Regions from separate parts of the Mesorhizobium sp. M0016 genome, predicted to be linked through region 1. Evidence: riboswitches for the same ligand, from Rfam matches in the RefSeq annotation. Region 1 holds a riboswitch; the other holds the start of a gene.
What was found. A riboswitch is a leader RNA that binds a small molecule or an ion and turns the genes downstream of it on or off. The one in region 1 is predicted to bind S-adenosylmethionine.
Positions count from the first base shown of each region.

Region 2: linked by a shared signal. The riboswitch ahead of metX (homoserine O-acetyltransferase MetX) and the one ahead of NKJ88_RS10400 (O-succinylhomoserine sulfhydrylase) in region 1 are both predicted to bind S-adenosylmethionine.

Region 1 is NZ_JAMYVM010000005.1:252,328-260,060, forward strand. It holds gene NKJ88_RS10375 (aspartate aminotransferase family protein) at 1-465, shown strand, start outside; gene argF (ornithine carbamoyltransferase) at 484-1,395, shown strand; gene NKJ88_RS10385 (Hsp33 family molecular chaperone) at 1,504-2,535, shown strand; gene apaG (Co2+/Mg2+ efflux facilitator ApaG/CorD) at 2,719-3,111, opposite strand; gene NKJ88_RS10395 (glycosyltransferase) at 3,334-4,485, shown strand; gene NKJ88_RS10400 (O-succinylhomoserine sulfhydrylase) at 4,497-5,687, opposite strand; SAM riboswitch at 5,745-5,822, opposite strand; gene NKJ88_RS10405 (2'-deoxycytidine 5'-triphosphate deaminase) at 5,963-7,057, shown strand; gene NKJ88_RS10410 (ABC transporter substrate-binding protein) at 7,159-7,733, shown strand, end outside.
Region 2 is NZ_JAMYVM010000004.1:354,512-362,244, reverse strand. It holds gene NKJ88_RS09065 (ABC transporter ATP-binding protein/permease) at 1-949, shown strand, start outside; gene NKJ88_RS09060 (DUF1194 domain-containing protein) at 1,014-1,802, shown strand; gene NKJ88_RS09055 (glycosyltransferase family 2 protein) at 1,854-2,789, opposite strand; gene NKJ88_RS09050 (DUF1330 domain-containing protein) at 3,037-3,357, shown strand; gene metW (methionine biosynthesis protein MetW) at 3,365-3,979, opposite strand; gene metX (homoserine O-acetyltransferase MetX) at 3,976-5,145, opposite strand; SAM riboswitch at 5,206-5,283, opposite strand; gene hisC (histidinol-phosphate transaminase) at 5,410-6,519, shown strand; gene NKJ88_RS09030 (prephenate/arogenate dehydrogenase family protein) at 6,524-7,459, shown strand; gene NKJ88_RS09025 (sugar kinase) at 7,467-7,733, opposite strand, start outside.

The DNA of each region.
Region 1 (7,733 bases):
ATTGGCGGCGGCTTTCCGATGGGCGCGTGCCTCGCCACCGACGACGCTGTCGTCGGCATGACGGCAGGCGTGCATGGCACCACTTTCGGCGGCAATCCGCTGGCCATGGCGGTCGGCAACGCTGTGCTCGACGTCGTGCTGGAAGACGGCTTCCTCGAAGACGTCCAGCGCAAGGCATTGCTGATGAAGCAGGGCCTGGCGGCGGTCGCCGACGAATTTCCCGATGTCATCGAAGGCATCAGGGGCAGCGGCCTGATGCTTGGCCTGAAATGCGCCATGCCCAACACCAAGGTCAACATGGCGCTGCGCGACCAGCATCTGCTGGCGGTGCCGGCCGGCGACAACGTCATTCGTCTGCTGCCGCCGCTGACCGTCACCGACGCCGAGATTGGCGAAGCGCTCGATCGCATCCGCGCCGGCGCCAAGGGCCTGACCGACGCCATCGCCGCGGCCGCCGCGAAGTAATCCCGAGAACCATTCCCGATGAGCCTTCGCCATTTCACCGATCTTTCCGCCGTTTCCGAAGGCGATCTGCGCCTGATGCTGGACGATGCGGTGGTGCGCAAGGCGCGCCTCAAGGCCGGCGAACGGACCAAACCGCTCGAAGGCAAGGTGCTGGCCATGATCTTCGACAAGCCGTCGACGCGCACGCGCGTGTCCTTCGACGTTGGCATGCGACAGCTCGGCGGCGAGACCATCATGCTGACCGGCACCGAAATGCAGCTCGGCCGCTCCGAGACCATTGCCGACACCGCCAAGGTGCTGTCGCGCTATGTCGACGCCATCATGATCCGCACCACGTCGCATGAGCGGCTGCTCGAGCTGACCGAGAATGCCACGATTCCGGTCATCAACGGGCTGACCGACGACACCCATCCCTGTCAGCTGATGGCCGACATCATGACCTTCGAGGAGCATCGCGGTCCGGTTGCCGGCAAGACCATCGCCTGGACCGGCGACGGCAACAACGTGCTGCATTCGCTGCTCGAGGCCTCGGCGCGGTTCCGCTTCAACCTGAACGTCGCAGTGCCGGAAGGCAGCGAGCCGGCGCAGAAGCACATCGACTGGTCGAAGACCAATGGCGGCAAGCTGCACTTCACCCGCTCGCCCGAAGAGGCCGTCGACCAGGCCGACTGCATCGTCACCGACTGCTGGGTGTCGATGGGCCAGGAACACCGCGCCCGCGGCCATAATGTCTTCTCGCCCTATCAGGTCAATGCGGCGCTGATGGCCAGGGCCAAGCCCGACGCCCTGTTCATGCACTGCCTGCCGGCGCACCGCGGCGAGGAAGTGACCGACGAGGTCATCGACGGTCCGCATTCGGTGGTCTTCGACGAAGCCGAGAACCGGCTTCACGCCCAGAAGGCGGTTTTGGCCTGGTGTCTGGGCGCTTGATCTCCAGGCGCTTGATCTCCAAGCGCTTGATCCGGGGCGGCGTGATGCCTATTTGCGCCGCATCACGCAAATCAAGCGCGTTTGGACGCATGCACCCCTCCGGGCCGCATGGCCGCGCCCTGGAGCTTTGTCATGTTGGAAACGCATCAAGTGACTGAACATCACCCCAAACTCGGCGAGTTCGGCTATGCCGGCGACGATCATGTCGTACCCTTCGAGGTCGGCCCGCTCGACGTGCGCGGCCGCACCGTGCAACTCGGGCCGATGCTCGACGCCATCCTCAACCGTCACGACTATCCCGAGCCGGTCGCCCGCCTGCTCGCGGAAGCCTGTGTGCTGACGGTGCTGCTCGGCACCTCGCTCAAATTCGAAGGCAAGTTCATCCTGCAGACCCGCACCGACGGGCCGGTCGACATGCTGGTCGCGGATTTCTCCACGCCTTCGTCATTGCGCGCCTATGCGCGTTTCGACGCCGACCGGCTGGAGGCCCTGGTGGCCGCAGGCCAGACCTCGCAGCAGACGCTGCTGGGCAGCGGCGTTTTGGCGCTGACCATCGACCAGGGCGCGCACACGCAGCGCTATCAGGGCATCGTCCAGCTCGACGGCGAGACGCTGGAAGACGCCGCGCGCACCTATTTCCGCCAGTCGGAGCAGATCCCGACCGACCTCAGGCTGTCGGTGGCCAAGCTGCTGACGCCCGGCCCCGGCGGTGCGCGCGAGCAGTGGCGCGCCGGCGGTATCCTGGCGCAGTTCCTGCCGCAGTCGCCCGAGCGCATGCGCGTGCCCGACATTTCGGGCGGCGACGGCGATCCGCGTGACGTGACGCAGGAGCCGGCCGACAATTCGTGGCGCGAGCTGGTGGCGCTGCTCGGCACCATCGAGCCGACCGAGCTGATCGACCCGACCATCGGCGCCGAGCGGCTGCTCTACAGGCTGTTCCACGAACATGGCGTGCGCGTCTTCGGCGGCGTGCCGGTCGCCGACCAATGTTCCTGCTCAAGGGACAAGATACGCGGCATCCTCGAGGGGTTTTCCGCGCAGGAGATCAAGGACAGCACCGAAGATGGCGGCATCCACGTCGCCTGCGAGTTCTGCTCGAAGCAGTACGACTTCGACCCGGCGGAGTTTGCAGCTCAGTAGCATCTCTTCCTTCTCCCCGTTCACGGGGAGAAGGTGCCCGAAGGGCGGATGAGGGGCAGCGCGAACTTTGGTGAATGGCCGCGCATAGCCTACGTCATGTGCGTGGAAGATAACCTCATGAGTCCGCGGCGCCTCATTGCCCTGCCGGGCATTTCTCCCCGTATAGAGATGGGGAGAAAACCCCTAATTCACCGTCCGCCGCGTCCCCGGCAGATCCAGCGAAAACGCGGGAATAGCGACGTCGAACGTCTCGCCCTTTTTGTTGCGCATGGTGTAGTGGCCGACCATGAAGCCGGACGGCGTCGAGAGCGGGCAGCCTGACGTGTATTGATAGCTGTCGCCGGGATTGAGCTCAGGCTGGTCGCCGACCACGCCGGCGCCACGCACTTCCTCGACCCGGCCGCTGCCGTCGGTGATGTGCCAGTAACGCGCCATAAGCTGCACGAAATCGTCCGACTGGTTGTCGATCGTCACCTGGTAGCCCCAGACATAGCGGTTCTCCGCCGGGTCCGAGCGGTCCTCCAGGTAGAACGGTCTGACCTGCACTTCGATGTTGCGCGTGACGGCGCGGTACATGGGCTGCTCCGGTTGCGCGGCAGGGAACATTTGTCGCGCCATGCGGTTTGATACGCGCAGAGCGGCATGTCCTGCCAGCCTCAAAGCGCAGGTGCCGACAAACAATGTCATTTAAGTGACACATGACAATGTTGGTGTGCGCAAACCTTGCCGGCGACTCAAGGCCCATCTGTCGACTGACAAAGCAGCCGCGAGCGGCCTTTCCGGAGTGACCAGATCTCGATGGAACCAGCTCTCACAGCCGCCTTCGCTTCCTCCGCTTTGCTTCTTTCCAATCTCGCCAGCATCCTGCTTGCATCGTCGAAGCTGAAAGCGCGCCGTCTCATCCCTCCGCCGTCCAACGAGCAGCCGCCGGTGTCGATCGTCGTGCCGTCGCGCGGCGTGGAGCCGTTCACACAAGAGACGCTGCAGCGAGCTTTCTCGCTTGACTGGCCGATCTACGAACTGATCTTCTGCGTCGCTCACGCCGACGACCCGGTCGTCAAACTGATAAACAGGGCGATCGTCCTGTTTCCCAACGTGCCGGCCCGGCTGCTGATCGGCGACGACCGCGTCAGCAGCAACCCGAAGCTCAACAACTGCGTCAAGGGCTGGGAAGCGGCGCACTATCATTGGGTTATTCTCGCGGATTCCAACGTGCTGATGCCTAGGGATTACGTCCAGCACCTGATGGCGGCCTGGCGGATCAATACCGGGCTTATCTGCTCGACGCCGATCGGCTCGCGGCCGGATGGCTTCTGGGCCGAGGTCGAATGCGCGTTCCTCAACACGCTGCAGGCGCGCTGGCAATATGCCGGCGAGGCGCTTGGCCTCGGCTTTGCCCAGGGCAAGAGCATGCTGTGGAACAAGCCGATGCTCGATACCAATGGCGGTATCCGCGCGCTGGCCGCCGAGATCGCCGAGGATGCGGCTGCAACCAAGCTGGTCAATGGACTGGGCCTGCGCGTCAATCTCGTTGCCTCGCCTTTCGAGCAACCACTGGGGCAGCGCCGACTTGCCGACATCTGGTCGCGCCAGGCGCGCTGGGCGCGGTTGCGCCGCGTCACCTTCCCGCTGTTTTTCGCACCCGAGATCCTGACCGGCGTCGCCGTGCCGTTGGCGTTGGCGCTGGTGGCGGCCGCAAGTGCCGGCATCAGCCTGCCGGCCACGGTGTTGGCCGTGCTGACGGCGGCCTACATTCCCGAATGCGCGCTGGCCGCGGCCAAGGGCTGGCACCTGTCGCTGCGCATGGTCCCGGCGATGATGGTGCGCGACATGATGCTTCCCGCCATCTGGGCGCGCGGCTGGCTGAGCGGCGCCGTCGACTGGCGCGGCAACATCATGACCATCGGCACCAAGACGGCCGAGCTGGAAGAGGCTTCGTCGGGAGCGTGACGCCTCGCGGCCTACCCGGCTGCCTTCAGTGCCTGCGCAACGTCCTCCAGCAGATCGTCCGTATCCTCAAGACCGACCGACAGCCTGAGCGTTCCCGGCCCGATGCCAAGCTCGGCGCGAGCTTCGTCGCTGAGGTTCTTGTGCGTGGTGGTCGCCGGATGGGTGATCAGGCTCTTGGCGTCGCCGAGATTGTTGGAGATCAGCACGATGTCGAGCGCGTTCTGCAAGGCGAAGGCCGCCTGCTTGCCGCCCTTGACGTCGAGGCAGATCAGCGTCGATCCGCCCGTCATCTGCTTCTTGACGATGTCGGCCTGCGGGTGGTCGGCGCGGCCGGGATAGATGACGCGGGCGATTTCCGGCCGTCCTGCCAGGAAATCCGCGATCTTGGCCGCGCTTTCCGTCTGCTGGCGCACCCGAACCGGCAGCGTCTCCAGGCCCTTGAGCAGCGTCCAGGCGTTGAACGGCGACAGGCTCGGGCCGGTGTGGCGGAAATAGTCGTGCAAATTCTCGTCGATCCATTTCTTGTCGGACAGGATGATGCCGCCGAGACAGCGTCCCTGGCCGTCAATGTGCTTGGTCGCGGAGTAGACGACGATATGGGCGCCGAGCTGCAAGGGCTTCTGCTGCAAGGGCGTGGCAAAGACATTGTCGACGATCAGCCTGGCGCCGATCGAGGTGGCGAGCGCCGCCACCGCTGCGATGTCGACCACTTCCAGCGTCGGATTGGTCGGGCTTTCCAGGAAGAACAGTTTCGTGTTCGGCCGCACCGCCTTTTCCCAGTTGGCGATGTCGGTGCCGTCGACCAGCGTTGCCTCGATGCCGTATTTCGGCGCCAGCGTCTCCACCACCCAGCGGCAGGAGCCGAACAGCGCGCGCGCCGCAACGATATGGTCGCCGGCCTTGGCGCTGCACAGGAGCGCTGCCGTCACCGCCGCCATGCCGGACGCCGTGGCGCGCGCATCTTCGGCACCCTCCAGCGCGCACATGCGCTTTTCGAACATGTCGACGGTAGGGTTGGCATAGCGCGAATAGATGAAGCCCGGCTCCTCGCCCTTGAAACGGGCCTCGGCAGCCTGCGCCGTCTCGTAGACATAGCCTTGGGTGAGGTACATCGCTTCGGACGTCTCGCCGAACTGGGAACGCAGCGTTCCCCCGTGCACGAGTGCGGTCTGAGGTTTCCAGTTACGCTTCTTGGTGCTCATCGCTTTTGTTCCAGACACAAAAAAACCGGCCGCGAAAGTCGCAACCGGTCCATATGGCCTTGCGGCCCGACGGTCCTTTAGCGACTTGTTTAACGTGGCTGCAAGCCGACCGGCCAAATCACCACGGGATAACGACCCTTTAGACCTCACCTGCGCTTGCGTCAATTGCCGGCTTCATTAAGAGGTTTGTACCAGGCAGGTTCCGCAATAATATCCAGCGGTTTTGCGGCAAGAACCTGCCACAAAGAGACCGACCTTGGAGCGGAGCCAGCCTTTTGCGGCAGACAGGCATTCTTCCCGATCAGGACATTTCCGCGCTGTTTCAGTCCGGCGCGCTGAAGTCGCCGCGCGCGCTCGATGTCGACCAGGTGCAGCCGGCGAGCCTCGATCTGAGGCTCGGCGACAAGGCTTTTCGCGTGCGCGCCTCCTTCCTGCCGGGTCCCGATCATCTGGTGGCCGACAAGCTTCACCGGCTGAAATTGCATGAGTTCAGTCTCGCCGAGGGCGCGGTGCTGGAAACCGGCTGCGTCTACATCGTGCCGCTGCTCGAACGCCTGGCGCTGCCCGCAAACGTGTCGGCCTCGGCCAACCCGAAGAGCTCGACCGGCCGGCTCGACATCTTCACCCGGGTGATGACCGATCGCGGCCATGAGTTCGACAAGATCGCCCCCGGCTATCACGGGCCGCTTTATCTCGAAGTCAGTCCACGCACCTTCCCGATCGTCGTACGCGCCGGATCGAGGCTGTCGCAGATCCGCTTTCGCACCGGCAACGCGCTGTTGTCGGAGGCAGAACTGAACGAATTGCACCGCGCCGAGATGCTGGTGGCGACCGAGCCGCCCAACATTTCCGGCGGCGGCATTGCGCTGTCGATCGATCTTGACGGCGACCAGAACGGCCTGGTCGGCTATCGCGGCAAGCATCACACCGGCTTGGTCGATGTCGACAAGCGCGCCGCCCAGGATGCCGTCGATTTCTGGGAGCCGCTCTATAAGAGCGGCGCCGGCGAACTGGTGCTCGACCCGGACGAGTTCTACATCCTGGTCAGCCGCGAAGCCGTGCACGTGCCGCCGCTCTACGCCGCCGAGATGACGCCCTTCGATCCGCTGGTTGGCGAATTCCGTGTTCACTATGCCGGCTTCTTCGATCCGGGCTTCGGCCATTCGGCCTCAGGCGGCACCGGCAGCCGGGCGGTGCTCGAAGTGCGCAGCCACGAAGTGCCGTTCATCCTCGACCACGGCCAGATCGTCGGCCGGCTGGTCTACGAACACATGCTGAAGCGGCCGCAGGCGCTTTACGGCACCGATCTCGGCTCGAATTACCAGGCGCAAGGCCTCAAGCTCTCCAAGCATTTCCGCCCCGCCGGCTGAACCTTCGATCACCGTCAGGCAAAATACTTGCCTGCGCTGCCTCACCATGCTTGGCTGCCTTTCGGTGGCCGGCAAGAGAACGGCGCGCAAGGGGAACCAAAATGCAGATTTCAAGATGGATCATATCGGCAGCGGGCGCTGCCATGCTGGTGATATCGGCCGGCTCGCTGGCTGAGGCGCAGGAGAAATTGAAGATCGGCACCGAGGGCGCTTATCCGCCCTTCAACACCATCACCGCGGACGGCAAGATCGAGGGCTTCGACATCGACATTGCCAATGCGCTGTGTGCGCAGATGAAGGTCGAGTGCGAGATCGTCACCCAGGACTGGGACGGCATCATCCCGGCGCTGCAGGCGAAAAAGTTCGACGCCATCATCGCCTCGATGAGCATCACCGAGGAGCGCAAGAAACAGGTCGCCTTCACCAACAAATACTACACGACGCCGCTGGCGCTGGTGGCGCCCAAGGACAGCGACCTCACTTCCACCGAACCGGCAGCCCTTGCCGGCAAGACGGTGGGCGCGCAGGCCTCGACCACCCAGGCCGACTATGCGCAGGACGCCTATGGCAAGGCCGGCGCCGAGGCGAAACTCTACCCCACCCAGGAAGAGGCGATCACCGACTTGCAGAACGGCCGTCTCGACGCCGTCATCTCCGACAAGTTCGTGCTGATGGA
Region 2 (7,733 bases), on a different contig from region 1:
TACCTATGGCTGGATCACCGTGGTGGCGCCGATCCTTGTGGCATCGCCGGTCTATTTTTCAGGCGATATCAGCTTTGGCGGGTTGATGATGGCGGTCGGCGCCTTCAACCAGGTGCACTCGTCGCTGCGCTGGTTCATCAACAATATCGGCGGCATCGCCGACTGGCGCGCCACGCTGATGCGCGTTGCCGACTTCCGCATTGCGCTCGATGAAACCGATGTGTTGCACGACAAGGAAAAGCGCATCGAATTCGGCGATAACGCCAATGGCAGCCTGACCTTCGAGAAGCTCCAAGTGGCCTCGCCGGAGGGCTGCACCAAACTTTCAGACAGCCATGTCGAGATCCATCCCGGTGAGCGCGTCATGATCACCGGCGACCCAGGCGCCGGCAAGACATTGTTCTTCCGCGCCATTGCCGGCCTTTGGCCCTGGGGCAGCGGGCGGATCGGCTTGCCGGCCGGAGAAACGCCGATTTTCGTGCCGCGTGTTCCGTATTTTCCTGCCGGCACGTTACGCGAAGTGCTGCATCCGAATGGCTCGGCGCCGGCTGGCGATGCTGATTTTGGGGCGGTGCTGGCCGAGGTCGGCCTCGAGCGGCTGTCATCCTTGCTCGACCGTTCCGCACGCTGGGAGCGGGAACTCAACGATGACGAACAGCGGTCGCTGGCCTTCGCCAGGCTGGCCTTGCGGCAGCCGAAATGGGTGATCATCGACGAAGCGATGGACGCGTTCGATGGTCCTTCGCTGCGAAGGGTACTGTCCATGCTGGAGAAACGCCTGCCGGAAACCGCGATCCTCAACATCGGGCGCGGACTGCACAATGGTCATTTCTTTCCACGCGCATTGAACATCGTGAAGGATACGGGTGCTGCGCCATTGAAACCCGCCCGAGTCAGGACCGGCGCCATCGACCCGCCGCCGAAAGCGGCCGTGCGGCGAAAGAAGTAGAAGGGGCTTTATTTCGCCGCGATCGCGGCGAAGATTCACGGGTCGAAACATCCGTGGTGCGGCCATGCTCGATGCGCTCAGCCTGCTTGCCTGCCTTGCCTGCACCACGCCCGTGGCTGCCCCGGCCGTTGCCGTGGATGTCGAACTGGTGCTGGCCGTCGACATATCACAGTCGATGGACGAGAGGGAGTTCGCGCTGCAGCGCGCTGGCTATGTCGAGGCGCTCAGGCATCCCGATTTCATCAAGGCCGTGCGCTCGGGAACCACCGGGCGCATCGCGCTTGCCTATTTCGAATGGGCGGGCGTCGTGCGCGAGGATGGCGTCATCGCCTGGCAGGTGATCGACAGCGCAGAGAGCGCCAACGCCTTCGCCGACAGAATAGAAGCGCGGCCGTTCCGCAGCTTTCGCGGCACCTCGATTTCCGGTGCGCTTGCCTTCGGCGCCGGGCTGTTCGAGGGCACGGGGTTCGATGCGCCACGCAGCGTCATCGACATTTCCGGCGACGGTCCCAACAACACCGGGCTGCCCGTCGCCACGACACGCGATGCGGCGGTGGCCAAGGGCATCGTCATCAACGGCCTGCCGATCCTGATCAGCCCGTCGCCGACGTTCAGCCATCTCGACCAGTATTATGACGACTGCGTCACCGGTGGGCCAGGCTCCTTCGTGTTGCCGATCTATGCGGCCTCGGAATTCGCCACCGCCATACGCCGCAAGCTGATCCTGGAGGTGAGCGGCATCGCCGATGCGACCGTGGTCCCGATCGATGCCGCCGCACCCATGGACTGCCTACAGGGCGAACGCGACCGGCGGCTATATTCCGACCCATATCTGCCGGAACTCGACAAATGAGGTTTGAGGCAGTTCGGAGGGGAAAGCCGCTGCGCGGCTTGTCGGCAAACTTCAGGCCGGCCGTGCACCGTATTTGTCGCGAAATTCGGCATAGAGATCGCGGCGCCAGCGCCGGCCGCCGACATAGCCACGCAACAGCTGCGGCAGCGAATAGCCAAGCGCCTTCGACGACCGGTTGGCCATATAGCCGGAGAACGCCTGCGAAACCCTGCCCTTGAGTGCATCGGCGATGAGCTGCCGGGCGATCATGTAAGGCGGAATGTAGGGGTAGCGGTCGGCGATATAGGGGTGCTTGTCGATCAAGCTCGCATAGGCTTCGACATAGCCGTCCCGGCGACCGGAGATCGAATTCTCCGAGTTGTACTTTTTCCAGTCGATCACTTCGGACAGCTGCGCGCCGCTGCGACGGGCAAAGCGCAGCAACAATTCGCGATCCTGCATGCGCGTGACGTCACTGTCGTAGCCGCCGATGGCCAGCAGCGACTCGCGCCGGGCGGTGATTGCCGACCCGGCAATGAAGATGGTCTGCGCGACAAGGGCCCGCTCCAGCGAGTCGCGGCTCAGCAGCGCCTCGCGGTTGACGCAGTTGGTGCGGCGATTGCCCTTCAGCGACACGAAGGAACTGATCAGCACTTCGAGTGAGGGATTGTTGTCGAACTGCTCCAGCGTCCGCGCCAGGCGATCCGGCAAATAGACGTCGTCGGAATCGAGGAATGTCACCACCGGCGCCTGCGCCCGCTCGATGCCGGCATTGCGGGCGGCATTGGCGCCGCGCCATTTCGAGCCAACATAGATCAGCCGTGGATCGCGGATTTCGGCAAGTGCGGCTGCCGTACCGTCGGTCGAGCCGTCATCGACGACAATGTGTTCGAACCGGGGAAAATTCTGCGCCAGCACGCTCTCCACGGCGCGCACCACCTTGCTGCGGCGATTGTGCGTCGGTGTGATCACCGAGATCAGCGGAGCGAGGTCGGTTGCCTTGGACATGTTGCTTCGATTGTGCCCCGAAATGCCTGGAGGCCGGAGGTTTTGATGGTCGCCGTCCAAGCCTTACCCCGGGATGGCATTCGATTCGACGCTACAAAAAACCAGCGGCAATGTCATCACAAACTGTTGAGCCAGGACGCCGTAAGCCGGCCGATTACCCCAGACGTAATCGACCGATGGCCATCATGTCTGCAGATTGCGCCAACGAAGCCGGTCGTCGGGCTTCGATCTCACAGGGAGTTCAGCCGTGGCCGCCTACGCCGTCGCCCATATGCGTCAAGTCACAATGGGCCCGCAGATTGTCGAGTATCTGCAGAGGATCGACGCCACATTGGAGCCGTTCGGCGGCCGCTTCCTTGTCCACGGCGGCGACATGGACGTGGTCGAAAACGAATGGCCCGGGCATCTGATCGTCATCGAGTTTCCGGACAGGGCGCATGCGTGGGGCTGGTACGATTCATCAGCCTATCGGGAGATTCTGGCCTTGCGCACCGACAACTCCCACGCCGATGTGATCATCGCCGATGGCGTTCAGCACCCGCACAAGGCGACGGACGTGCTGGAATAGGGGCAAACTACCGCTTCAGCAAGAACACCGCTTGCTGGCCGAAGAAATTCCAGAACCACCATGGCATCGACAGTCCGATCTTCTGGCCGTTGCCGTCGAGCGCGGTGGCTTTCTCGACCGAAGCGCCGAGTTCCTCGACCAGATTGACGAAGTCGCGGATGGTGCAGAAATGGATGTTGGGCGTGTCGTACCAGGAATAGGGCAGGTCCGCGGTCACCGGCATCCGGCCATTGACGAACAGCGACAGCCGCACCCGCCAGTGGCCGAAATTGGGGAAGGAGACGATGGCGCGGTTGCCGATTCGCAGCAGCTCGTCGAGCACCAGCTTCGGGTTGCGGGTCGCCTGCAGCGTCTGAGACAGGACGACGAAGTCAAAACCCTTGTCTGGATAGAATTCGAGGTCGGTATCGGCATCGCCCTGGATGACCGAGAGACCGCGCGCCACGCATTCATTGACGCCGCGCTGTGACAGCTCCAGCCCGCGGCCGTCGACCTGCTTGGTCTCCTGCAGGAGTTCGAGCAGCAGGCCGTCGCCGGAGCCGACATCGAGCACCCGCGACTGCGGCGGTATCAGGTTGGCCACGACTTCGAGGTCGACGCGCTGGCTGCCATTGACGCTCATGAGGCGAGCCCCCTTGCGCGGGCCGCCGAGCCGATGAAGCCCTTGATGGCGGCAAACAGTTCGGGTTCATCGAGCAGGAAGGCATCATGGCCGCGGTCGGTGTCGATCTCGACGAAGGAGACGGAGGCGCCGGCGGCGTTGAGCGCATGCACGATCGAGCGGCTCTCCTCGGTCGGGAACAGCCAGTCCGAGGTGAAGGACACCAGGCAGAAGCGGGTCTTGGTCCCGGCAAAGGCATCTGCCAACCGGCCGCCATGGTCGGCGGCGAGGTCGAAATAATCCATCGAACGGGTCATGTAGAGGTAGGAGTTGGCGTCGAAGCGGTCGACGAATGTCATGCCCTGGTGGCGCAGATAGCTTTCGATCTGGAAATCTGCGTCGAAACCGAAGGTCAGCGCTTCGCGGTCCTGCAGATTGCGGCCGAATTTCCGATGCAGGGCGGCTTCCGACAGATAGGTGATGTGGGCGGCCATGCGCGCCACGGCGAGCCCCTTTTCCGGGCGCTTGCCGTGCTCGAAATATTTGCCGCCATGCCAGTCCGGATCGGCCATGACGGCCTGCCGGCCGACCTCGTGGAAGGCGATGTTCTGCGAGGAATGGCGTGCGCCTGTGGCGATCGGCAGGGCCGAGAAGACGCGCTCGGAATAGCACGATGCCCATTCCAGCACCTGCATGCCGCCCATCGAGCCGCCGAGCACGCAAAACAGCTTTTCGATGCCGAAATGGTCGACCAGCATCAGTTGCGCCCGCACCATGTCGCGGATGGTGATGATTGGCAGGTCGAGGCCGTAGGGCTTGCCGGTGGCGGGATTGGTCGAGGCCGGACCCGTGGAGCCGAGGCAGCCGCCGATGACGTTGGAGCAAATGACGAAGAAGCGGTTGGTGTCGATGATCTTGCCGGGACCGATCAGCACTTCCCACCAGCCGGGCTTGCCGGTCACCGGATTGGTGCTGGCGACATGCTGGTCGCCGGTCAGCGCGTGGCAGACCAGGATGGCGTTGGTGCGGGCATCGTTGAGGGCGCCATATGTCTGGTAGGCGATCTGGAACGGCGACAAAAGCGTGCCGGCGTCGAGCTTCAGCGGCTTGTCAGGGCCAAAACGCAACACAGGGCTCGACGGGTTGTCGGCCTCGTTGTTGGTTTTTGTAGCGCGGAGCGCGGCCATGTGACTCTCCTTGCCCGCCGTCAGGCAATAAAAAACCGGCAGTGCGATCGCAAAGCCGGTTACGTCACGCAAACGGCCCTTTAGCGAGTTGTTTAACGTGGCTGCAAGCCGACCGGCCAAATCACCACGGAACTGTTGCGTTCTTCTAGAACTCGTGCGGCCCGGCGTCAACGGCCAGCTATTGCCCGCCTCTCGACATTCGCGGCTACGGCTTGTATTTCCGCTGCGGCCTCCGGACGGAGGCATTCTCGATGGATTTGCGACATGGACAAGACAGCGGACAAGGCACGGCCGACGCCCCGCGCGGGCATTATGGACATCGACGCCTATGTGCCGGGCAAGAGCACGGCACCGGCCGGCGTCGCCAAGGTCCATAAATTGTCGTCGAACGAGAACCCGCTCGGCCCGTCGCCGAAGGCGATCGAGGCCGCGCGCGAAGTGGCTGGCAAGCTCGATGTCTATCCCGACGGCACCGCCCGCCGGCTGCGCGAGGCGATCGCCGAGGTGCATGGCCTCAACCCGGCAAACATCATCTGCTCCAACGGTTCCGACGAGATTTTGGGCCTGCTGGCGCAGACCTATCTGGCGCCAGGCGATGAGGCGATTTTTACCGAACATGCCTTCATGGTCTACAAGATCTACATTCAGTCGGCGGGGGCCAAGCCGGTTGCTGTGAAGGAAACCGAGGAGCGCGCCGACGTCGACGCGATCCTGGCCGCGGTGACGCCGCGGACCAAAATCATCTTCCTCGCCAATCCCAACAATCCGACCGGCACCTATCTGCCGTTCCAGGAGGTCCGCCGCCTGCATTCCACGCTCCCGGGCAACGTGCTTCTGGTGCTCGACGCGGCCTATGCCGAATATGTCAGGCGCAATGACTACGAGGCCGGCATCGAGCTGGCGGGCAGCGCACAGAATGTGGTCATGACCCGCACCTTCTCCAAGCTCGGCCTTGGCGGCGCGCGCATCGGCTGGATGTATGGCCCACTGCACATCGTCGATGCCATCAACCGTATCCGCGGCCCTTTCAACGTTAACGCAACAGCGATCGAGGCCGGCATTGCCGCCATCCGCGACCGCGCCCATGTCGAGCGCAGTTCGTTGCACAACGAGACCTGGCTTACCTGGCTGAATGAAGAGCTGACGAAGCTTGGGCTCAGGGTGACGCCCAGCGTCGGCAATTTCGTCCTCATCCACTTTCCCGACGACAAGAAGCATTCGGCTGAGGCGGCGGACGACTACCTCACCCAGCGCGGCTATATATTGCGGCGCGTTACCGGCTATGGCTTTCCCAATGCGCTGCGCATGAGCGTCGGCACCGAAGAAGCCAATCGCGGCGTTATCGACGCCCTCACGACGTTCCTGAAAAGCTGAAACAATGACATCACCGATGTTTGAAAAGATCGCGCTGGTCGGCATCGGCCTGATCGGCTCGTCGCTGGCCCGCGTTATCCGCCGCGAGGGCCTGGCCCGCCATGTCGCCATCGCGACGCGCAGCCCGGCCACGCTGGCGCGGGCGAAGGAGCTCGGTCTTGGCGAGAGCTACACCACCGGCGCCAGGGAAGCGGTCCGCGACGCCGACCTGATCATCGTCTCGGTGCCTGTGGGATCGTCGGGCGAGGTGGCGCAAGAGATCGCGCCGGGGCTGAAAAAGGGCGCCATCCTCACCGATGTCGGTTCGACCAAGGCCTCCGTCATTGCGCAAATGCAGCCCTATGTACCGGACGGCGTGCACTTTATTCCGGGGCACCCGCTGGCAGGTACGGAGAAATCGGGCCCGGATGCGGGTTTCGCCGACCTGTTCGAAAACCGCTGGTGCATCTTCACGCCGCTGCCGGGAACCGATCCGGCCGCGCTGGAAAAGCTGTCGGAATTCTGGCGGCGCTGCGGCTCCAACATCGACTCGATGGACCCGCAGCATCATGACATGACGCTGGCCATCGTTTCGCATCTTCCGCACATCATTGCCTACAACATCGTCGGCACGGCCGACGATCTGGAATCGGTGACCAAGTCGGAAGTGATCAAATATTCGGCTTCCGGTTTCCGCGACTTCACCCGTCTGGCCGCCTCCGACCCGACCATGTGGCGCGACGTGTGCCTGCACAACAAGGATGCCATCCTGGAAATGCTGGCGCGCTTTTCGGAGGACCTCGCCTCGCTGCAGCGGGCGATCCGCTGGGGCGACGGCGACAAGCTGTTCGACCTGTTCACCCGCACCCGGGCCGTTCGCCGTTCGATCATCGAGGCCGGCCAGGATATCGACGTGCCGGATTTCGGCCGGCAGGCGGTCGAGCACCCGGTGAAAAGTTAAATCTGTTTCAGACGGGCCAGGTCGCCGCGACCATGGCCATTGTCTCGGCCCGGTCCGGCGCGCCCAGCCGGCCGCCGAAGCGCTGGCATTTGAGCGCGGCCGCCGCGCTGGCAAAGCGCAACGCGTGCTCGACCGACATGGCCTCAGCAAGTCCAACGGCAAAGGCGCCGTGGAAAACGTCGCCGGCGGCCAGCGTGTCGACCGCCTTGACCTTCGGCGCCGCGATGTGGCGCACGCATCCGGCGGACCGGTCATGCCACCAGCTTCCCGAGGC